3 regions of the Enterobacter bugandensis genome follow, and region 3 is predicted to be linked to each of the others. Evidence: predicted binding sites of a transcription regulator. Region 3 holds the regulator's gene; each other region holds the start of a gene.
What was found. The regulator CRP, encoded in region 3, controls carbon source genes, mostly activating them, when cyclic AMP is high. The targets are predictions, from matches to a motif close to ATGTGANNNNNNTCACAT.
Positions count from the first base shown of each region.

Region 1: bhsA (multiple stress resistance protein BhsA) is a predicted target of CRP. The motif match lies at 2,267-2,284, and genes of this name have one in related genera.
Region 2: udp (uridine phosphorylase) is a predicted target of CRP. The motif match lies at 4,996-5,013, and genes of this name have one in related genera.

Region 1 covers NZ_LT992502.1:1,824,119-1,831,396, reverse strand. The annotation lists gene mfd (transcription-repair coupling factor) at 1-748, shown strand, start outside; gene ldtC (L,D-transpeptidase LdtC) at 899-1,864, shown strand; gene bhsA (multiple stress resistance protein BhsA) at 1,938-2,195, opposite strand; gene comR (TetR family copper-responsive transcriptional repressor ComR) at 2,440-3,075, shown strand; gene DG357_RS08915 (glycine zipper 2TM domain-containing protein) at 3,136-3,675, opposite strand; gene DG357_RS08910 (NAD(P)/FAD-dependent oxidoreductase) at 3,869-5,173, opposite strand; gene ycfP (alpha/beta hydrolase YcfP) at 5,411-5,953, opposite strand; gene nagZ (beta-N-acetylhexosaminidase) at 5,988-7,013, opposite strand; gene thiK (thiamine kinase) at 7,025-7,278, opposite strand, start outside.
Region 2 covers NZ_LT992502.1:4,480,710-4,487,987, reverse strand. The annotation lists gene DG357_RS21770 (carboxylate/amino acid/amine transporter) at 1-813, shown strand, start outside; gene metR (HTH-type transcriptional regulator MetR) at 701-1,654, opposite strand; gene metE (5-methyltetrahydropteroyltriglutamate--homocysteine S-methyltransferase) at 1,770-4,031, shown strand; gene DG357_RS21755 (dienelactone hydrolase family protein) at 4,075-4,881, opposite strand; gene udp (uridine phosphorylase) at 5,137-5,898, shown strand; gene rmuC (DNA recombination protein RmuC) at 6,038-7,278, shown strand, end outside.
Region 3 covers NZ_LT992502.1:4,301,896-4,309,173, forward strand. The annotation lists gene DG357_RS20925 (ABC transporter ATP-binding protein) at 1-400, shown strand, start outside; gene DG357_RS20930 (hydrolase) at 512-1,534, shown strand; gene DG357_RS20935 (YheU family protein) at 1,531-1,749, shown strand; gene DG357_RS20940 (phosphoribulokinase) at 1,780-2,649, shown strand; gene DG357_RS20945 (OsmC family protein) at 2,716-3,120, opposite strand; gene crp (cAMP-activated global transcriptional regulator CRP) at 3,432-4,064, shown strand; gene DG357_RS20955 (YccS/YhfK family putative transporter) at 4,122-6,209, shown strand; gene argD (bifunctional acetylornithine/succinyldiaminopimelate transaminase) at 6,206-7,278, opposite strand, start outside.

The sequences.
Region 1 (7,278 bases), 2.5 Mb from region 3:
CGGCCGCGTCGGGCGTTCGCACCATCAGGCCTACGCCTGGCTGCTGACACCGCATCCGAAAGCGATGACCACCGACGCGCAAAAGCGCCTGGAAGCTATCGCCTCGCTGGAAGACCTCGGCGCAGGCTTCGCGCTTGCCACGCACGACCTGGAGATCCGCGGCGCGGGTGAACTGCTGGGTGAGGACCAGAGCGGCTCCATGGAGACCATCGGCTTCTCGCTCTATATGGAGCTGCTGGAAAACGCGGTGGACGCCCTGAAGGCCGGGCGCGAGCCGTCTCTGGAAGATTTGACCAGCCAGCAAACCGAGGTCGAGCTGCGAATGCCTTCCCTGCTGCCGGACGATTTCATTCCGGACGTGAATACCCGCCTGTCGTTCTACAAGCGCATCGCCAGCGCGAAGACGGAAAACGAGCTGGAAGAAATTAAGGTTGAGCTGATCGACCGCTTCGGCCTGCTGCCAGATGCTGCGCGTAACCTGCTGGATATCGCGCGCCTGCGCCAGCAGGCGCAGAAGCTGGGCATTCGCAAGCTTGAGGGCAACGAAAAAGGCGGCGTCATTGAATTTGCCGAGAAGAACCACGTCAACCCGATGTGGCTGATCGGCCTGCTGCAAAAACAGCCGCAGCACTTCCGTCTTGATGGCCCGACGCGACTGAAATTTACCCAGGAGCTGACGGAGCGCAAAACGCGCATGGACTGGGTGCGTAACTTTATGCAACAGCTGGAAGAGAACGCTGTCGCGTAACTCGCCCTTCCCCCCGTTAGCGCAGTGCTGGCGGGGGGACAATTTACAAACTCTTTGCACTTCACCCGATCTTCCCGACACACCCATTCGCCATAATTATCTTTAACCCCTTATAAAACAATAACCTTATCATTTTTATGGATTATGGTGATGATGACCTCTTCGCGTTTTACCCGCTGGATAACCCTGTTTGCGCTGGCAGCCACCGTCGCGGTTGCGCTTCCTGCTCGGGCAAACACCTGGCCCCTTCCCCCGCCCGGCAGCAAGGTGGTGGGCGAAAACCGTTTTCATGTGGTTGAAAACAATGGTGGCTCTCTTGAAGCGATAGCCAAAAAATATAACGTCGGTTTTCTGGCCCTGCTGCAGGCGAACCCCGGCGTCGATCCGTACGTCCCGCGCGCGGGCAGCGTACTGACCATTCCGTTACAGACTATCCTGCCGGACGCTCCGCGGGAGGGGATCGTGATCAACCTGGCGGAGTTGCGTTTGTACTATTACCCGCCGGGTAAAAATGAGGTTACCGTCTACCCTATCGGTATTGGTCAACTGGGCGGCGATACGCTGACGCCGACGATGGTCACCACCGTCTCGGATAAACGCGCCAACCCAACCTGGACGCCGACGGCCAACATTCGCGCCCGCTATAAGGCCCAGGGCATCGATCTTCCTGCCGTGGTTCCGGCAGGCCCGGATAACCCGATGGGTCATCACGCGATCCGCCTTGCCGCATATGGCGGTGTGTACCTGCTGCACGGTACGAACGCGGATTTTGGCATCGGCATGCGCGTCAGCTCCGGCTGCATTCGTCTGCGCGATGACGATATCAAAACGCTGTTTAACGTCGTTACGCCGGGAACGAAGGTGAATATTATCAATACGCCGATTAAGGTCTCTGAAGAGCCAGGCGGCGTGCGGCTGGTTGAGATTCACCAGCCGCTATCAAAAAATATCGGCGACGATCCCCAGACGTTACCCATTAACCTGAATGCCGCGATGGTGAGCTTCAAAACGAATGCGAATACCGATAGCCTGGTGATGGAGCGCGCGATGGAAGCGCGGTCAGGCATGCCGACCGATGTCACCCGGCATCACGATGTCGTCCAGCAGTCCATGTAAGACGGAAAGTAAAACGCCCTGCTAAGCAGGGCGTTTTTTATTGCAGTGGCATAAATGAGGGTTTATGCCCGGCTTATTTGTAGATGACAGCGGTGCCGTGCAGGGTGTTAGGACCGGTCACAGAGGTGATGCGGTAAGATTTTGCACCCATTGCTTCCGCTTTTTGTGCTAGCTGATCTTCCAGAGAGCCCAGGTTAGTCCCGGCAGACGCAGAAATCGTCCCGACTTTATGCTGATCGGCTGGAGTGGATTGTACCTGTACAGCAGCAAAGCTTGCGAAAGAGAGTGAACTCAGTACAGCAGCAGCGATGAGGGTTTTTACGTTTTTCATAATGTTTACCTTTGGCAGATGAATTTTTTGGTCGTTATCTATTTAGTTAACGATCGATAGGTAAATAATAAATGTGATCCAGCTCACGCGTCAACATATTTTTATAACGAGTATTAATTAATTTTTAAACTTGTTATTTTTCATACATATATGATTAATTTATTTTTAAGCATTCTGCACTGGTGGTGGGTTGCGTTTATTTTTATAATGGTTATTCAACAAACCAACAGAGGACCAACGGCAAATGACAACCGACGTCACGAGTTGTGTGAAGAAAAGCCGTGGCCGACCAAAAGTGTTTGACAGGGATGCAGCGCTTGATAAGGCCATGACTCTCTTCTGGCAACATGGGTATGAAGCGACCTCGCTTTCCGATCTGGTAGAAGCCACCGGAGCTAAAGCGCCGACGCTTTATGCTGAATTTACCAATAAAGAGGGGCTGTTCAGGGCGGTGCTGGACAGGTACATTTCGCGCTTTGCGGCGAAACACGAAGCCCAGCTATTTTGTGAAGAGAAAAGCGTTGAACAGGCGCTACGGGATTACTTCACCGCCGTTGCCACCTGCTTCACCAGTAAAGATACGCCCGCGGGCTGCTTTATGATTAACACCTCTGCCACCCTGGCGGCAGCATCAAAAGAGATCGCCAATACGGTGAAATCGCGTCATGCGATGCAGGAGGAGACGCTCAGCGCATTTCTGGCTCAGCGCCAGCAGCGCGGTGAAATTCCCGCGCACTGCCAGCCTCAGATGCTGGCGCAATACCTGAGCTGTATTTTACAGGGAATGTCGATCAGCGCCCGTGAAGGGGCGACGCTGGAAAAACTGCAGAACATTTCCGACACCACGCTGCGCCTGTGGCCTGAACTGCTCAAAATCTGACGCAAAAAAAAAGCTCCTCAGCCTGAGCGCTTGAGGAGCTAAGTTCAGAGAACATCTTTTTTACGCTTTGTTATTCAGTACCAGCTGGCCGTTTCCATCCAGTGGAATTTGGGTGCCCGGGTCTTTATCCATGCGGATTTTGCCCTGCTGATCGCCAATTTTGTAGGTCACGTCATAGCCCAGCATTTTTTCCGACTTGTCATAGACGGTTTTACAGCGCTGCTGGGTCGTGGTGTAAGTATCGTTATCCTGCATTGCGCCCTGCACCTGGTTACCGGCATAGCCGCCACCCAGCGCGCCGACCACGGTCGCGACATCTTTACCCCGGCCACCGCCAAACTGGTGACCAATCACCCCACCCGCTACCGCACCCAGAACAGAGCCGGCAATACGGTTTTCATCCTGTACCGGACGACGGTGGGTTACGGAGACGTTACGGCACTCCTGACGTGGGGTTTTTACGGTTTCTTTAATAGGCGTTGCAGAAACCACCTGCGCATACTGCGGGCCGCGATCTAAAACGTTGAGACTGGCAACAGCAGCCACACCTAACGCAGCTGCGACGCCGATCCCTATACCCGCCAACATTGATTTATTCACGGGACTTCCTCCTTTGTTGCTATTGGTAACAATTCTGCTATGGAGGCGCGGCTTCGCCAATAAGACAAAGGATCAAAAAGTGGACATCGGGGAGAGATATATCGCGTTTAGGAGAACTCTTAGGCACCTAATCCACGACGAGCAGCATGATATGCTAAAAAATCCCTCCGGATGGCCCGGAGGGAGTGAAAGATTAGTGCAGCTTCAGACGTGGACGAATGACGCGGTTGATTCTGCCCACCAGCATCATCAGGCCCGTTTTAAAGTAGCCGTGCAGCGCGATCTGGTGCATACGGTACAGGGAGATATACACGAAGCGTGCAATGCGCCCTTCCACCATCATCGAGCCACGCATCAGGTTACCCATCAGGCTACCGACGGTAGAGAAGTTTGACAGCGATACCAGCGAACCGTGGTCTTTATAGACATACGCCTTCATTGGCTTGCCTTTGTACTGCGCCAGGATGTTGTGCAGCACCAGGCTTGCCATCTGGTGCGCGGCCTGAGCGCGCGGCGGCACGAAGCCCCCTTCAGGACGCGCGCAGGAAGCACAGTCACCAATAGCGAAGATTTCAGGGTCGCGCGTGGTTTGCAGCGTCGGCTCGGTGACCAGCTGGTTAATGCGGTTGGTTTCCAGGCCGCCGATATCTTTCATAAAGTCAGGCGCTTTGATACCGGCCGCCCAGACCATCAGATCCGCTTTGATATACTCGCCGTCTTTGGTGTGCAGGCCGCCTTCGTCGGCGCTGGTCACCATGGTCTGCGTCAGCACCCGCACGCCCAGCTTGGTGAGTTCATTGTGCGCCGCACCGGAAATACGCGGAGGCAGCGCAGGCAGAATGCGTTCACCGGCTTCAACCAGCGTGACGTTCAGCGCATCGTTCGTTAACCCTTTGTAACCGTAGCTGTGCAGCTGTTTAACCGCATTGTGTAGCTCTGCGGACAGCTCAACGCCTGTCGCGCCGCCGCCGACAATGGCAATGTTAACCTTGCCATTCGCACCCAGATTGCTGGTGTACTTCAGGAACAGGTTCAGCATTTCCTGATGGAAACGACGCGCCTGGTGCGGGTTATCGAGGAAGATACAGTGCTCTTTAACGCCCGGCGTGTTGAAGTCGTTGGAGGTACTGCCGAGCGCCATCACCAGCGTGTCATACGCCAGCTTGCGCTCGGGGACCAGCAGCTCGCCTTTTTCATCACGCAGCTCGGCCAGTGTAATGGTTTTGCTCTCACGGTTGATGTCAACCACCGAGCCCAGCTGGAACTGGAAATGATGGTTGCGCGCGTGCGCCAGATAGCTCAGCGCGTCCACGCCCTCATCCAGTGAGCCGGTCGCCACTTCGTGCAGCAGCGGTTTCCACAGGTGGCTGTGGTTACGATCCACCAGCGTGATTTTGGCTTTTTTACCGCGCCCCAGCTTCTTGCCTAACTGTGTGGCCAGCTCCAGCCCGCCAGCACCACCGCCTACAATCACTATCTTTTTCAATGGCGTAGTCAACGTGACCCCCTCAAATTATTAACCAATTGTTAATTAAAAGTTATGAAAATAACCCTTAATTAACAACAGGTTACAGCACTGAAACCATTCAGGTGCATTGAGAATAACACGTCAGGCGCATTGGTCATACCAAAATTGATATGCATCAAGTTTTGATGGCTTAAAAGTAGACAATTCTGGACAAAAAGAAACCCGGTGCGCGTTCGCGACCGGGTTTCTGAAGTGGCAGGCTGTGGTTTAGCCCAGCGTTTTAAAGGCTTTGATGCGCTGGAGGTGCGGGGAGATGTTCTTGAACTTGTGGGTCTGCTCTTCGTCCCAGACGATCTCGTAATAGTGATGCAGCAGCTCTGCGGCCCGATGGCTGTTCAGTGCTTCATCATTACGCGAGAGGATCACCAGACAGCGATCGCGGTTTTTCTCACGGAAGTTGCTCACGCACTTGGTCGCAATATCGACATACTCTTCCGGGCGGTCAATTTTGCCTTCCATGTTCTCATTCGGGAAAAGGTTAGGATTGAAGACCACCTGGCGGATGTCGCACAGGAAGCCAATCCGCTCCGCCCAGTAGCCGCCCAGCCCCACGCCGCAAATCAACGGGCGATCGTCGACGTTAAGCTGCAGCATCTTGTCCACCTCTTTGAGCAGATGCTGCATATCATGCTTCGGATGGCGCGTGCTGTAGCTAATCAGCCGTACATCGGGATCGATAAACTGCAGCTGTAGCACCTTCTCATGATTACCAGGACTGTTTGAGTCAAAACCGTGTAAATAGATGATCATTGTCTTCTCACCACGCTACGCCTTCCGGGAGGGTTTACAGGCTGGCTTTATGTGCCTGCCAGCGCTCATTCAGGTCTTCAAGCCGGGCGTTGACCGACTTCCAGCGCGCCGAATCCATCAGCTCCTGACGGCTAAATGAACCTTTATGATACAAATGCGTAACACGCTCTGCATTGATCGGTGACAGGTTATCCAACACGCTAACGGCACCTTTACGATTATTGCAGACCAGGATCATATCGCAACCTGCTTCCAGCGAGGCCTGACCGCGCTCAGCATAGCTGCCCATGATTGCCGCCCCTTCCATCGACAGATCGTCGGAGAAAATGACGCCGTTGAAACCCAGCTCCTGGCGCAGAACGGTTTTCAGCCAGTGCGGGGAGCCGCTGGCAGGACGCGGATCAACGTCGCTGTAAATCACGTGTGCTGGCATAATGGCGTCCAGCTTGTTATCGGTGATAAGCGAGCGGAACACCGACATATCTTTGGCGCGAATTTCCGCTTCCGGACGCGGGTCGCGCGGGGTCTCTTTGTGGGAATCCGCCGTCACCGCCCCGTGGCCCGGGAAGTGTTTCCCGGTGGTTTTCATTCCCGCCTCGTGCATCCCGTCGATAAACCGGGTCGCAATTTCCAGCGCAATACGCGGATCTTCATGGTAGGAGCGCTCGCCAATCGCGGCGCTGATATGGCCCACATCCAGCACCGGGGCAAAGCTGATGTCGATATCCATGGCAATCATTTCGCTGGCCATCAGCCAGCCGGCTTCCTGCGCCAGTTTCCCACCCTCTTCCGTGCCGAGCAGCGCGGCGAAAGACTGGGCTGCCGGCAGGCGGGTAAAACCGTCGCGAAAACGCTGCACGCGGCCGCCTTCCTGATCGACGGCCACCACCAGATGATTGCGCGACGCGGCGCGGATCTGGCGCACCAGTTCACGCAGTTGCGCCGGATCGTGATAGTTGCGGGTAAACAGGATCAGGCCGCCCACCAGCGGATGCGCCAGAATTTCACGCTCCTCCGCATCCAGCTCAAACCCTTCTACATCCAACATGACTGGACCCACACTCACCTCTCTTATCCTTTCGTTTGTAACTGGCGCCAGGCATCGTCTGCCAGCGCAATAAATTGTTTATCTCTGGACTGCTGCAAACGCATCTCAAACCAGCCCGCCATCAGCATGATGACCCAGGGCCGCCAGCGTCTCACCTGGTATGCCAGCGCATCGGCGTTAAAGTGCGCAACGCTGGCATACTCTCTGATGAGTTTCTGCCGCGCGGCTTCACTTTCCGTCCAGACCGCGGCCAGCTCCAGCGCCACATCGCCGTCTC
Region 2 (7,278 bases), 180 kb from region 3:
TTCTCGGTGCTGATGCGCGTCGGGCTGGCGGCGCTGGTGTTCCTGCCGTTCCTGCGCACGCGCGGGCAATCGCTGAAAACCATTCTGCTGTACATGCTGGTGGGGGCGATGCAGCTTGGCATCATGTATCTGTTCAGCTTCCGGGCTTACGTCTACCTGTCCGTCTCCGAATTTCTGCTTTTTACCGTGCTGACGCCGCTCTATATCACGCTGATTTACGATCTGCTCAGCAGGCGCCGCCTGCGCTGGGGATATCTGCTAAGCGCCGCGCTGGCGGTTATTGGCGCGGCGATCATTCGCTACGACAAAGTGAGCGATCACTTCTGGACAGGGCTGATGTTCGTCCAGCTTGCCAACATCAGCTTTGCCATTGGTATGGTGGGCTATAAGCGCCTGATGGAAACCCGCCCGATGCCGCAGCACAACGCGTTTGCGTGGTTCTATATGGGCGCGGCGATCGTCGCGGTGGCGGCGTGGTTTATGCTCGGCAACCCGCAAAAGCTGCCGACCACCACCGTCCAGTGGAGCGTTCTGGTCTGGCTGGGCGTGGTGGCGTCGGGGCTGGGGTACTTTATGTGGAACTACGGCGCTACGCAGGTAGACGCCGGTACGCTGGGGATCATGAACAACGTGCACGTCCCGGCGGGGCTGCTGGTGAACCTTGCCATCTGGCAGGAACAGCCGCACTGGCCGAGCTTCCTTATTGGGGGGGCGGTGATCCTGGCTTCACTGTGGGTCCATCGCCGCTGGGTCGCTCCGCGCTCCGCACAAACGGAAGATGGTCGCACGCGTGGTTCCGCGCTGAGCGAATAAACGCCTCCGTAACCGGCTGACGCTGCTCGCCGTCGCGCACGGCGGCGTACAGCCGGCTCCACAGTCCTTCCCCCAGGGTTTTGGTGACCACCAGACCCTGGCGTTCAAAGCTCTCCACCACCCAGTGCGGCAGCGCCGCGATACCCATGCTGGCCGCCACCATCTGGATCAGCAGCAGGGTGTTATCCACGCTTTTCAGCTGCGGGCTGATGCCTGCCGGCTGCAGGAAATGACGCCAGATATCCAGGCGGCTGCGCTGAACCGGGTAAATCAGCAGCGTTTCTGTCGCCAGATCTTCCGGCGTAATGCGCGTTTTGGCCGCCAGCGGATGGTCCGGCGCCAGCACCAGACGCACCTCAAAATCGAACATCGGCGAATAGTGCAGGCCGCTGCGCGGCAGGATGTCGGACGTCATCACCAGATCCAGCTCGCCCTGCTGGAGCGAGGGCTGCGGGTCGAACGTCACGCCGGATTTAAAGTCCATCTCCACCTGCGGCCACTTCTGGCGAAAGTTCTCAAGCGCGGGGGTCAGCCACTGAATACAGCTGTGGCACTCAATGGCGATCCGCAGTTTGGTCTGCTGCGGCTCGTTACACGCCTGCAGCGCGCTGGCGATCTGCGGCAGTACCTGATTCGCCAGTTGAAGAAGAATTTCACCCTGCGGCGTAAAGCGCAAAGGCTGGCTCTTACGCACAAAAAGACGAAATCCGAGGCGTTGTTCCAGATCGCTGAACTGGTGAGAAAGGGCGGACTGGGTCTGGTGCAGCGTGGCCGCCGCCGCCGCGAGCGAACCGCAGTTCCGCAACGCTTGTAGCGTTTTCAGGTGTTTAATCTCGATCATGAAAGTCCTTCACTCCGCCATGAACATTTTGCGCTTGAGGAATATACAGTACCTGCCAATTATAGATGTGTAAACATCTGGACGTCTAAATAACAAATTTCACAAGGGGCATACCATGACAATCCGCACTCACACTCTCGGTTTTCCTCGCGTTGGCCTGCGTCGCGAGCTGAAAAAAGCGCAAGAAAGCTACTGGGCGGGCAACGCCACCCGTGAAGAACTCCTGGCGGTGGGGCGGGAGCTGCGCGCCCGTCACTGGGATCAGCAAAAACAGGCGGGTATTGACCTGCTGCCGGTGGGCGATTTCGCCTGGTACGACCATGTTCTGACGACCAGCCTGCTGCTGGGCAACGTGCCGGCTCGTCATCAGAACAAAGATGGATCGGTGGATATCGACACCCTGTTCCGCATCGGCCGTGGCCGCGCGCCAACGGGTGAGCCAGCGGCAGCGGCGGAAATGACCAAGTGGTTTAACACCAACTATCACTATATGGTGCCGGAGTTCGTCAAAGGTCAGCAGTTTACGCTGACCTGGACGCAGCTTCTGGACGAAGTGGATGAAGCACTGGCGCTGGGCCACCAGGTGAAGCCCGTATTGCTGGGGCCGGTAACCTACCTGTGGCTGGGTAAAGTGAAGGGCGAACAATTTGACCGCCTCAGCCTGCTGAACGATATTCTGCCGGTCTATAAGCAGGTGCTGATTGAGCTGGGCAAGCGCGGCATTCAGTGGGTGCAAATCGACGAACCCGCGCTGGTGCTGGAGCTGCCGCAGGAGTGGCTCGATGCCTTCAAACCGGCGTATGACGCGCTCACCGGCCAGGTGAAGCTGCTGCTGACCACCTATTTCGAGGGCGTGACGCCGAACCTCGACGCTATCACCGCGCTGCCGGTTCAGGGCCTGCACGTTGACCTGGTTCACGGTAAGGACGATGTCGCAGAGCTGCACAAGCGCCTGCCTGAGGAGTGGTTGCTCTCCGCCGGTCTGGTCAACGGCCGTAACGTCTGGCGCGCCGATCTGACCGAGAAATACGCCCAAATTAAAGACATCGTCGGCAAACGCGAGCTATGGGTGGCATCATCCTGCTCGCTGCTGCATAGCCCGATCGATCTGAGCGTGGAGACCCGTCTCGACCCTGAAGTGAAAAGCTGGTTTGCCTTCGCCCTGCAAAAATGTGAAGAGCTGGCACTGCTGCGCGATGCGCTTAACAGCGGCGATACGGCGGCGATTACCGACTGGAGCGCACCGATTCAGGCGCGTCGTCACTCGGCTCGCGTGCACAACCCGGCGGTAGAAAAACGTCTGGCGGCCATCACCGCCCGGGACAGCCAGCGTCAGAGCCCGTACGAGGTACGTGCCGAAGCCCAGCGCGCCCGCTTCAATCTTCCCGCGTGGCCGACCACGACCATCGGTTCATTCCCGCAAACTACCGAGATCCGCGGCCTGCGTCTGGACTTCAAAAAGGGCAATCTGGACGCGAATCATTACCGCACCGGCATTGCGGAACACATCAAGCAGGCGATTATCGAGCAGGAACGCCTCGGGCTGGACGTGCTGGTACACGGCGAAGCCGAGCGTAACGACATGGTGGAATACTTCGGTGAACACCTGGACGGCTTCGTCTTTACCCAGAACGGCTGGGTGCAGAGCTACGGCTCCCGCTGCGTGAAGCCGCCGGTGGTCATTGGCGACGTCAGCCGTCCGGAACCGATCACGGTGGAGTGGGCGAAGTACGCCCAGTCCCTGACCGACAAGCCGGTAAAAGGCATGCTGACCGGCCCGGTGACCATTCTCTGCTGGTCGTTCCCGCGCGAAGACGTGACCCGTGAAACCATCGCCAAACAGATCGCCCTGGCGCTGCGTGATGAAGTGGCGGATCTGGAGGCGGCGGGGATTGGCATCATCCAGATTGACGAACCGGCGCTGCGCGAAGGTTTGCCGCTGCGCCGCAGCGACTGGGATGCTTACCTGCAGTGGGGCGTGGAAGCATTCCGCATCAACGCCGCAGTGGCGAAGGACGACACCCAGATCCACACCCATATGTGTTACTGCGAATTTAATGACATCATGGATTCGATTGCCGCGCTGGATGCAGACGTGATCACCATCGAGACCTCGCGTTCAGACATGGAGCTGCTGGAGTCGTTTGAAGAGTTCGACTACCCGAACGAAATTGGGCCGGGCGTGTACGACATTCACTCCCCGAACGTGCCGAGCGTGGAGTGGATTGAGGCGCTGCTTAAAAAAGCCGCTCAGCGCATCCCGCAAGAACGCCTGTGGGTAAACCCGGACTGCGGCCTGAAAACCCGCGGCTGGCCGGAGACGCGTGCGGCGCTCGCCAACATGGTGAAGGCGGCGCAGAACTTACGTCAGGCTTGATGACGCGCAGGCCCGGTAAGGCGCAGTAGCCCCCGGGCTTTTTTTATGCTTTCTTCCCACCGTACTGGCTAAACCATGCCAGCATTCTCTGCCAGCCATCTTTCGCGGATTCCGCGTGATAGCTCGGACGATAATCGGCATTAAACGCGTGTCCGGCATCGGGATACACCACGATTTCGGCCTTCGCGTTCGCCGCCCGCAGCGCGTGGCGCATCGTCTCGACGGTATCAAGCGGAATGCCGGTATCCTGGCCACCATATAGCCCTAACACCGGGGCATTGAGATCGGTAGCGATATCAACCGGATGCTTCGGTGAGTTCAGCGTCTTTTCGCCCACCAGTTTGCCGTACCAGGCAACGGCGGCTTTCAGCTGCGGGTTATGCGCGGCATACAGCCAGCTAATGCGTCCACCCCAGCAGAAACCGGTGACCATTAAGCGGTGCGGGTCGCCGCCGTTGCGCGCCGCCCAGCTGGCGACGTGGTCGAGGTCTGCCAGCACCTGCGCGTCCGGCACTTTGCTGACCAGGTTGCTGAACAGCGTCGGGATATCACTGTAGTCATTCGGATCGCCCTGACGGAAGTAGAGCTCTGGCGCAACGGCCAGATAACCCTCCAGCGCCAGGCGGCGGCAGAGGTCGCGAATATGTTCGTGAACGCCGAAAATCTCCTGAACCACAATCACGATGGGCAGCGGGCCGTCTGCTGACTTTGGCCGCGCGTGATATGCAGGCATATTTTCCCCCTGAGAGGGGATGGAGGTCTCGCCTGCCGTAATGGCCTCTTCTGAGGTTGAGACGATAGTTGAAGCATGCGGAGCCGCAGCAGGTGCAAATCCGGTTTTTTCAGTCATGGCATTCTCCGTACCAATGAGTTAGCGCAAAGGTAAATATAGACACCAGGTTAACAACTCACAGTGCCTTAAACGGTCTATCTTTTGTGCAGCACCCGACGATATAACTTGTTAATGTGATGTGAATCACTTTTTGATGGAAATTCAATGCAATCATTTTCATTCATGGTGAGATGTGTCACGAAATTATGCTTACCGCTTCTGTAAAGTACCGTTTTACTTCTTCTGACTAACCGACCCACAGAGGAGTCACCTATGTCTAAGTCTGATGTTTTTCATCTCGGCCTCACTAAAAACGATTTACAAGGGGCTACGCTCGCTATCGTCCCTGGCGACCCAGAGCGTGTGGAAAAGATCGCCGCGCTGATGGATAAGCCGGTCAAGCTGGCTGCCCATCGTGAATTCACCACCTGGCGCGCAGAGCTGGATGGCAAAGCGGTGATTGTGTGCTCTACCGGTATCGGTGGCCCGTCTACCTCTATTGCCGTGGAAGAGCTGGCGCAGCTGGGCATTCGTACTTTCCTGCGTATCGGCACCACCGGCGCGATTCAGCCGCACATTAACGTCGGCGACGTGCTGGTGACGACCGCTTCCGTGCGTCTGGACGGCGCAAGCCTGCACTTTGCACCGATGGAATTCCCGGCAGTGGCTGACTTCGAGTGCACCACCGCGCTGGTTGAAGCGGCGAAATCCGTGGGTGCAACCACTCACGTGGGCGTAACTGCCTCTTCTGATACCTTCTATCCGGGCCAGGAGCGTTACGACACCTTCTCAGGCCGCGTAGTGAGCCGCTTCAAAGGCTCAATGGAAGAGTGGCAGTCTATGGGCGTGATGAACTACGAGATGGAATCCGCAACGCTGCTGACCATGTGCGCAAGCCAGGGTCTGCGTGCCGGTATGGTGGCGGGCGTTATCGTCAACCGCACCCAGCAGGAGATCCCGAACGCCGAAACCATGAAGCAGACAGAAAGTCACGCGGTGAAAATCGTGGTTGAAGCGGCTCGCCGCCTGATCTAGTCCTCCTCTCTGAGATAAAAGGCCGACGCGTTCGGCCTTTATTTTTTGCGTAGCGCCTCGCAGGAAAACCCTTTCAAACTGGACGTTTATACAGCACAATCTTATTTTGTGCGGGTAATACGTTGATGCAGGGGGCGTTGTGGATATCTCAATCCTGATTTATGCGGTAATTGCGCTGGCTGGCGTGGCGATAGGCTGGCTGATATCCAGCTATCAGCATGCACAGCAGAAGGCCGAGCAGTTGGCTGAACGCGAAGAGATCGTCGCCGATTTAAGCGCCGCAAAACAGCAGCTTGCCCTAAGCGACCACTGGCGCGACGAGTGTGAACTGCTCAATAACGAACTGCGTAACCTGCGCGACATCAACACCTCGCTGGAGGCCGATCTCCGTGAAGTGACTACCCGCCTTGAATCCACCCAGCTGCATGCCGAAGACAAAATCCGCCAGATGATCAACAGCGAGCAGCGCCTCAGCGAGCAGTTCGAGAACCTCGCCAACCGTATTTTCGAGCACAGCAACCGCCGCGTTGATGAGCAAAATCGCCAGAGCCTGAACAGCCTGCTGACGCCGCTGCGCGAACAGCTGGACGGCTTTCGCCGTCAGGTACAGGACAGCTTTGGTCAGGAAGCCCGCGAACGCCACACGCTGGCGCATGAGATCCGCAATCTTCAACAGCTGAATGCCCAGATGGCGCAGGAGGCGGTCAACCTGACGCGGGCGCTGAAAGGCGATAACAAAACCCAGGGTAACTGGGGGGAAGTGGTGCTCACCCGCGTGCTGGAGGCCTCTGGCCTGCGGGAAGGGTATGAATACGAAACGCAGGTGAGTATCGAAAACGATGCCCGCTCGCGAATGCAGCCGGATGTGATTATGCGTCTGCCGCAGGGCAAAGATGTGGTCATTGACGCCAAAATGACGCTGGTGGCCTATGAGCGCTACTTCAACGCTGAAGATGACTATACGCGCGAATCGGCGCTGCAGGAGCACATTGCCTCCGTGCGTAACCATATTCGCCTGCTGGGCAGAAAAGATTATCAGCAGCTGCCGGGGCTGCGCTCGCTGGACTACGTGCTGATGTTTATCCCGGTCGAACCCGCGTTTTTGCTGGCGCTCGACAGACAGCCCGAACTGATCACCGAAGCGCTGAAAAATAACATTATGCTGGTCAGCCCCACCACGCTGCTGGTGGCCTTACGCACCATTGCTAACCTGTGGCGCTATGAGCACCAGAGCCGTAACGCGCAGCAGATTGCCGACCGCGCCAGCAAGCTGTACGACAAAATGCGCCTCTTCGTGGACGACATGTCCTCCGTCGGGCAAAGCCTGGATCGTGCGCAGGATAACTACCGCCAGGCGATGAAAAAGCTCTCCTCCGGGCG
Region 3 (7,278 bases):
CGGCAAAGTCGAACCGTTCGACGGCGATCTTGAAGATTACCAGCAGTGGCTGACGGACGTACAAAAGCAGGAAAACCAGCCGGAAGAGTCAGCGAAAGACAACGTCAACAGCGCACAGTCGCGTAAAGACCAGAAGCGCCGCGAAGCGGAACTGCGCACCCAGACCCAGCCGCTGCGTAAAGAGATTGCCCGTCTTGAAAAAGAGATGGAAAAGCTCAACGCCACGCTTGCCGCCGTCGAAGAGAAGCTGGGCGACAGCGACCTGTACGATCAGAGCCGTAAAGCGGAGCTAACGGATTGTCTGCAAACGCAGGCGAAAGCCAAATCCAGCCTCGAAGAGTGCGAAATGGCATGGCTGGATGCCCAGGAACAGCTGGAAGCGATGCTGCAGGCAGACTGAATTTTTACCCCGTTGTGAGAACGGAATCTATCTCTGGTTCGGAAATCCAGGCTAAACGGGGTACAATTCGGAAAGTATAGTGAATTTCTGACAAGAATCAGCATCGTCCTTATGACCCAAATCATTCCATCAGACTTCGACATTACAGCCGAAGACAGCACCGAGTTCGTGCCCATGCGCGGCGTGACCAACTGCCATTTGCAGACCATGCTGCCGCGGCTGATCCGCCGCAAGGTCCAGTTCACTCCGCACTGGCAACGGCTCGATCTGCCGGACGGTGATTTTCTGGATCTCGCCTGGAGCGAAGCGCCGGAACAGGCTCTTCATAAGCCGCGTCTGGTGGTTTTTCACGGTTTAGAAGGCAGCCTGCACAGTCCGTATGCGCATGGGTTAATTGAGGCCGCCAAAGCGCGCGGCTGGCTCGGCGTGGTGATGCATTTTCGCGGCTGTAGCGGCGAGCCGAATCGTCAGAAACGCATTTATCACTCGGGTGAAACCGAAGATGGCACGTGGTTTCTGCACTGGCTGCGGGAAAATTATGGCGCCGCGCCAACGGCCGCCGTGGGCTACTCGCTGGGCGGTAATATGCTCGCCTGTCTGCTGGCCAAAGAGGGCGACAGCGTACCGCTGAATGCAGCAGTGATTGTCTCCGCACCGTTTATGCTGGAGCAGTGCAGCTACCACATGGAAAAAGGCTTTTCCCGCGTCTATCAGCGCTATCTGCTCAACCTGCTGAAAGCCAACGCGGCGCGAAAGCTGAAGGCCTATCCGGATACCCTGCCGGTAAGCCTGCGCCAGCTGAAAAAGGTACGCTGCATCCGCGAATTCGACGATCTGATCACCGCCAAAATTCACGGCTTCGCCGATGCTATCGACTATTACCGACAGTGCAGCGCCATGCCGCTGCTCAGCAAAATCACGCAGCCGACGCTGATTATTCACGCCAAAGATGACCCGTTCATGGATCATCACTCTATTCCCGCGCAGGAATTCCTGCCTGACAACGTTCACTACCAGCTGACCGAACATGGTGGCCACGTGGGGTTCATCGGCGGCACGCTGCGCAGGCCGAAAATGTGGCTGGAAGCGCGCATTCCTGACTGGCTGACTCCTTATCTGGATGGTGCAAAATGATCATTCCCTGGCAGGATCTGGCTCCCGAAACGCTCGATAATCTGATTGAAAGCTTTGTATTACGCGAAGGCACCGATTATGGTGAACATGAGCGTTCGCTTGAGCAAAAGGTCAACGATGTAAAACGCCAGCTGAAAAGCGGCGACGTGGTGCTGGTGTGGTCAGAACTGCATGAGACGGTCAATATCATGCCCCGCAACGCGTTTCACGGCTGATCTTCCAACCTTTTCCGTCAGGGAGTTGCTATGTCTGCCAGACATCCCATTATTGCCGTTACGGGGTCGAGTGGTGCGGGAACCACCACCACCAGCCTCGCTTTTCGCAAGATTTTCGCCCAGCTGAATCTCCGTTCGGCGGAGGTCGAAGGCGACAGCTTTCACCGCTATACGCGGCCTGAGATGGACATGGCGATCCGCAAGGCGCGCGATCTGGGTAAACACATCAGCTACTTTGGCCCCGAAGCCAATGATTTCGGCCTGCTGGAGCAAACCTTCCGCGAATACGGTCAGAGCGGTACCGGGCAGTCCCGTAAGTATCTGCACACCTACGACGAAGCCGTACCCTGGAACCAGGTGCCGGGCACCTTTACCCCCTGGCAACCGCTGCCGGAACCCACCGACGTGCTGTTTTATGAAGGATTGCACGGCGGCGTTGTTACGCCTCAGCACGACGTGGCGCGCCATGTGGATCTGCTGGTCGGGGTGGTGCCGATCGTTAACCTGGAGTGGATCCAGAAGCTGACGCGCGACATGAGCGAGCGCGGCCATTCGCGCGAGGCGGTAATGGACTCGGTGGTGCGCTCCATGGAAGATTACATCAACTATCTCACGCCGCAGTTCTCCCGCACGCACATTAACTTCCAGCGCGTGCCGACCGTGGACACTTCCAATCCGTTCGCGGCGAAAAGCATCCCGTCGCTGGATGAGAGCTTTGTGGTGATCCACTTCCGCAATCTTGAAGGCATTGATTACCCCTGGCTGCTGGCGATGCTGCAGGGCTCGTTTATTTCCCACATGAATACGTTAGTGGTTCCCGGTGGAAAAATGGGGCTGGCAATGGAGCTGATCATGACGCCGCTGGTGGAGCGACTGATGGAAGGGAAGCAGATCGCGTGAACATGTTCCCTCTCCCCGTGGGAGAGGGTTAGGGTGAGGGCATCAACACGCACGATGCCCCAATAATTAAGCCTCGATCACTTCATACGAATGGGTGATTTTTACCGCTTTCTCCAGCATTAACGCCACAGAGCAGTATTTCTCCGCAGAGAGATCCACCGCGCGTGAGACCGCCGCGTCTTTCAGTTCTTTCCCGGTGACAACAAAGTGCAGATTAATGTGGGTGAACAGGCGTGGCGCCTCTTCGCGACGCTCTGAGGTGAGTTTAACCTCGCAATCCGTCACGTCATGACGGCCTTTTTGCAGAATCGACACCACGTCGATCGCGCTGCATCCGCCTGCCGCCATCAGCACCATTTCCATTGGGCTTGGAGCTTTATCGCCGGAGTTACCATCCATCAAAATCTGGTGTCCTGATGCGGACTCGCCCAGGAACGTTAAACCTTCAACCCACTTCACGCGCGCTTGCATATTCATTAACTCCAACGTTGCATTTTTGGTGACAGATTACGCGTGCGTTACATTTCTCGCAATGGAAGGCGACCTGCATCATGCTGAAGCGAGACACCAGGAGACACGCGGCAAAAGCTATGCTAAAACACTCAGGATGCTACAGTAATACATTGACGTTACACATGTATGCAGAGGACATCAAACTTTACTGGCTGCGAAACGTTACGACAGCCGACTTCCCAGGGTATGGGTAAGAATTCGATTGCAACCCCAGAGTCCGGATGCATCTGATGACTCTGGTGACAGCTTATAACAGAGGATAACAGCGCATGGTGCTTGGCAAACCGCAAACAGACCCGACTCTCGAATGGTTCTTGTCTCATTGCCACATTCATAAGTACCCATCGAAGAGCACGCTGATTCACCAGGGTGAAAAAGCGGAAACGTTGTATTACATCGTCAAAGGCTCGGTGGCAGTGCTGATCAAAGATGAGGAAGGCAAAGAGATGATCCTTTCCTATCTGAACCAGGGCGATTTTATCGGTGAACTGGGCCTGTTTGAAGAAGGCCAGGAACGTAGCGCCTGGGTTCGCGCAAAGACAGCATGTGAAGTGGCTGAAATTTCTTATAAGAAATTCCGTCAGTTGATTCAGGTAAACCCTGACATCCTGATGCGTCTTTCTTCCCAGATGGCGCGCCGTCTGCAGGTGACGTCAGAGAAAGTGGGTAACCTCGCCTTCCTGGACGTGACTGGCCGTATCGCGCAGACTCTGCTGAACCTGGCGAAACAGCCAGACGCGATGACCCACCCGGACGGCATGCAAATTAAAATTACCCGTCAGGAAATCGGTCAGATCGTCGGTTGCTCCCGCGAAACGGTGGGCCGTATTCTGAAAATGCTGGAAGATCAAAACCTGATCTCCGCCCACGGTAAAACCATCGTGGTTTACGGAACCCGTTAATCCTGCCTAAACGGCGTGCCATCGCAAGGTGTCACGCCGTTTTTGTCTCTATTCCCCATGTGGCGCAGGCTGATCTATCACCCGGAAGTTAACTACGCACTACGACAAACGCTGGTGCTATGTCTTCCCGTGGCCGTGGGCCTGATCCTGGGACATCTTCAGCAGGGCCTGCTGTTTTCTCTCGTCCCCGCCTGCTGCAACATTGCCGGTCTGGACACGCCCCATAAACGCTTTTTCAAACGTCTGATAATTGGCGGCTCGCTGTTTGCTGGCTGTAGCCTCGCGGTGCAGCTTCTGCTGGCTCGCGATATTCCCCTGCCGCTGATCCTGACCGTGCTGGCGATGACCCTCGGCGTCACCGCCGAAATCAGCTCGCTCCATGCCCGTCTGCTTCCCGCGTCACTCATTGCGGCCATCTTCACCCTGAGCCTCGCCGGTAATATGCCCGTGTGGGAGCCGCTGCTGATCTACGCCCTCGGCACGCTGTGGTACGGGCTGTTTAACTGGTTCTGGTTCTGGCTGTGGCGGGAGCAGCCGCTGCGCGAATCTCTGAGCCTGCTCTACGTGCAGCTTGCGGATTACTGTGAAGCCAAATACACTCTGCTCACCCAGCATACGGATCCGGAAAAATCCTTACCGCCGTTGCTGACGCGCCAGCAAAAGGTGGTAGACCTGATAAGCCAATGCTATCAGCAGCTGCATATGCTCGCCGCCAACAAGAACCACGAATATAAACGGCTGTTGCGCACCTTTCAGGTGGGGCTGGATCTTCAGGAGCATATCTCCGTTAGCCTTCACCACCCGCAGGAGGTGCAAAAGCTGGTTGAGCGCAGCCATGCCGAAGCGGTGATCCGCTGGAACGCACAAACCGTCTCCGCGCGCCTGCGGGTGCTGGCCGATGATATTCTCTACCACCGCTACCCCACGCGCTTTAACATGGACAAACAGCTCGGCGCGCTGGAGAAAATCGCCCGTCAGCACCCGGATAACCCGGTCGGCCAGTTTGCCGCCTGGCACTTCAGCCGCATCGCCCGCGTGCTGCGCACCCAGCGCCCGCTTTATTCCCGTGACCTGATGGCGGATAAACAGAAACGTCTGCCGCTGCTGCCGGCGCTGAGAAGCTACCTGTCTCTGAAATCTTCCGCTCTGCGCAACGCTGCAAGGATTAGCGTCATGCTCAGTATCGCCAGCCTGATGGGCATGGCGCTCCACCTGCCGAAACCGTACTGGATCTTAATGACCGTGCTGTTTGTTACCCAGAACGGCTATGGCGCCACGCGGGTGCGCATTCTGCACCGGGCAGGCGGCACGATGGCGGGGCTGATTATTGCGGGCGTGACGCTGCATTTTCACGTGCCCGAGGGCTATACCCTGGCAGGGATGCTGGTGGTCACCCTGGTAAGCTATCTAATCATTCGCAAAAACTACGGCTGGGCGATGGTGGGCTTTACGGTGACGGCGGTATATACCCTGCAGCTGCTGACGCTTAACGGCGAACAGTTCATCGTTGCCCGCCTGATCGACACGCTGATCGGCTGCCTGATCGCCTTTGGGGGCATGGTCTGGCTGTGGCCGCAGTGGCAGAGCGGGCTGCTGAGGCAGAACGCCCACGACGCGCTGGAGGCCGATCAGCAGGCCATTCGTCTGATCCTGAGCGACGATCCGCAGCCTTCCCCGCTGGCGTATCAGCGGATGAAGGTCAACCAGGCGCACAACGCCCTGTTTAACTCGCTCAACCAGGCGATGCAGGAGCCGGGCTTTAACTCACACTATCTTGCCGATATGAAGCTGTGGGTCACGCACAGCCAGTTTATCGTCGAGCACATTAACGCCATGACCACGCTGGCGCGCGAACACACAATGCTGACGCCGGATCTGGCGCAGCGCTATTTGCAGTCCTGTGAAATTGCGTTGCAGCGGTGTCAGCAGCGTCTGGAGTATGACGCGCCGGGCGAGTCGGGGGATTCGAACATTCTGGAGGCACCGGAGACGCTGACCCACGGCCCGATGAGCACCCTGGAGCAGCATTTGCAGCGCGTGCTGGGACATCTGAACACCATGCACACCATTTCGTCGGTGGCATGGCGTCAGCGCCCGCATCACGGCATTTGGTTAACCCGGCGGTTAAAGCGAACCGAGTATTAGCCTTTTACGATCTTCTCGACCGCCGCGGCAAAGCGGGTTAACCCGTCTTCAATATCTTTCTCTTCCACCACCAGCGACGGCGCAAAGCGCATCACGTCAGGCCCAGCGTTTAGCACCATGACGCCTTCGTGGGCGGCTGCGTGCAGGAAATCGCGCGCGCGGCCTTTGTACTGCGGCTTAAGCTCCGCACCAATCAGCAGCCCCATGCCGCGGATCTCGCTGAATACGTCGTACTTATTGTTAATCTGCTGGAGATGCTGCACAAACAGCTCGCGTTTCGCGCTAACGCCGTTTAGCACCTCTGGCGTGTTGATGATGTCGAACGCGGCGCCCGCCACGGCGCTCGCCAGCGGGTTACCGCCGTAGGTCGAGCCGTGAGACCCGACGTGGAACGCAGAGGCAATCTCCTGCGTCGTCAGTACCGCACTCACCGGAAAACCGCCGCCGAGCGCTTTGGCGCTGGTCAGAATATCCGGCGTCACGCCGTAGTGCATATAGGCAAACAGCTCTCCGGTACGCCCCATCCCGCACTGCACTTCATCAAACACCAGCAGCGCCTGATGTTCGTCGCACAGTTCGCGCAGCCCTTTCAGGAATTCCGGGGTTGCCGCGGTCACGCCGCCTTCGCCCTGAATCGGCTCCACCACCACCGCGCAGGTGTGGTCGTCCATCACCGCTTTCACCGCGTGCAGATCGTTAAACGGCACGTGGATAATGTCGGCTGGTTTCGGACCGAAGCCGTCGGAATACTTCGGCTGGCCGCCAACGGAGACGGTAAAGAAGGAGCGCCCGTGGAAGGCGTTATGGAAGGCGATGATTTTAGTTTTGTACGGGCTGTGGCGCGTAGTTGCGTAGTAGCGCGCCAGCTTAAAGGCGGTTTCGTTGGCTTCGGTGCCGGAGTTCATAAACAGCACGCGCTCGGCAAACGTGGCATCAATGATCTTGCGGCCCAGGCGCAGCGCAGGTTCGTTGGTGAACACGTTGCTGGTGTGCCACAGGGTTTCACCCTGGGTTTTCAGCGCGTCCACCAGCGCAGGATGGCAGTGGCCCAGCGCCGTGACCGCAATAC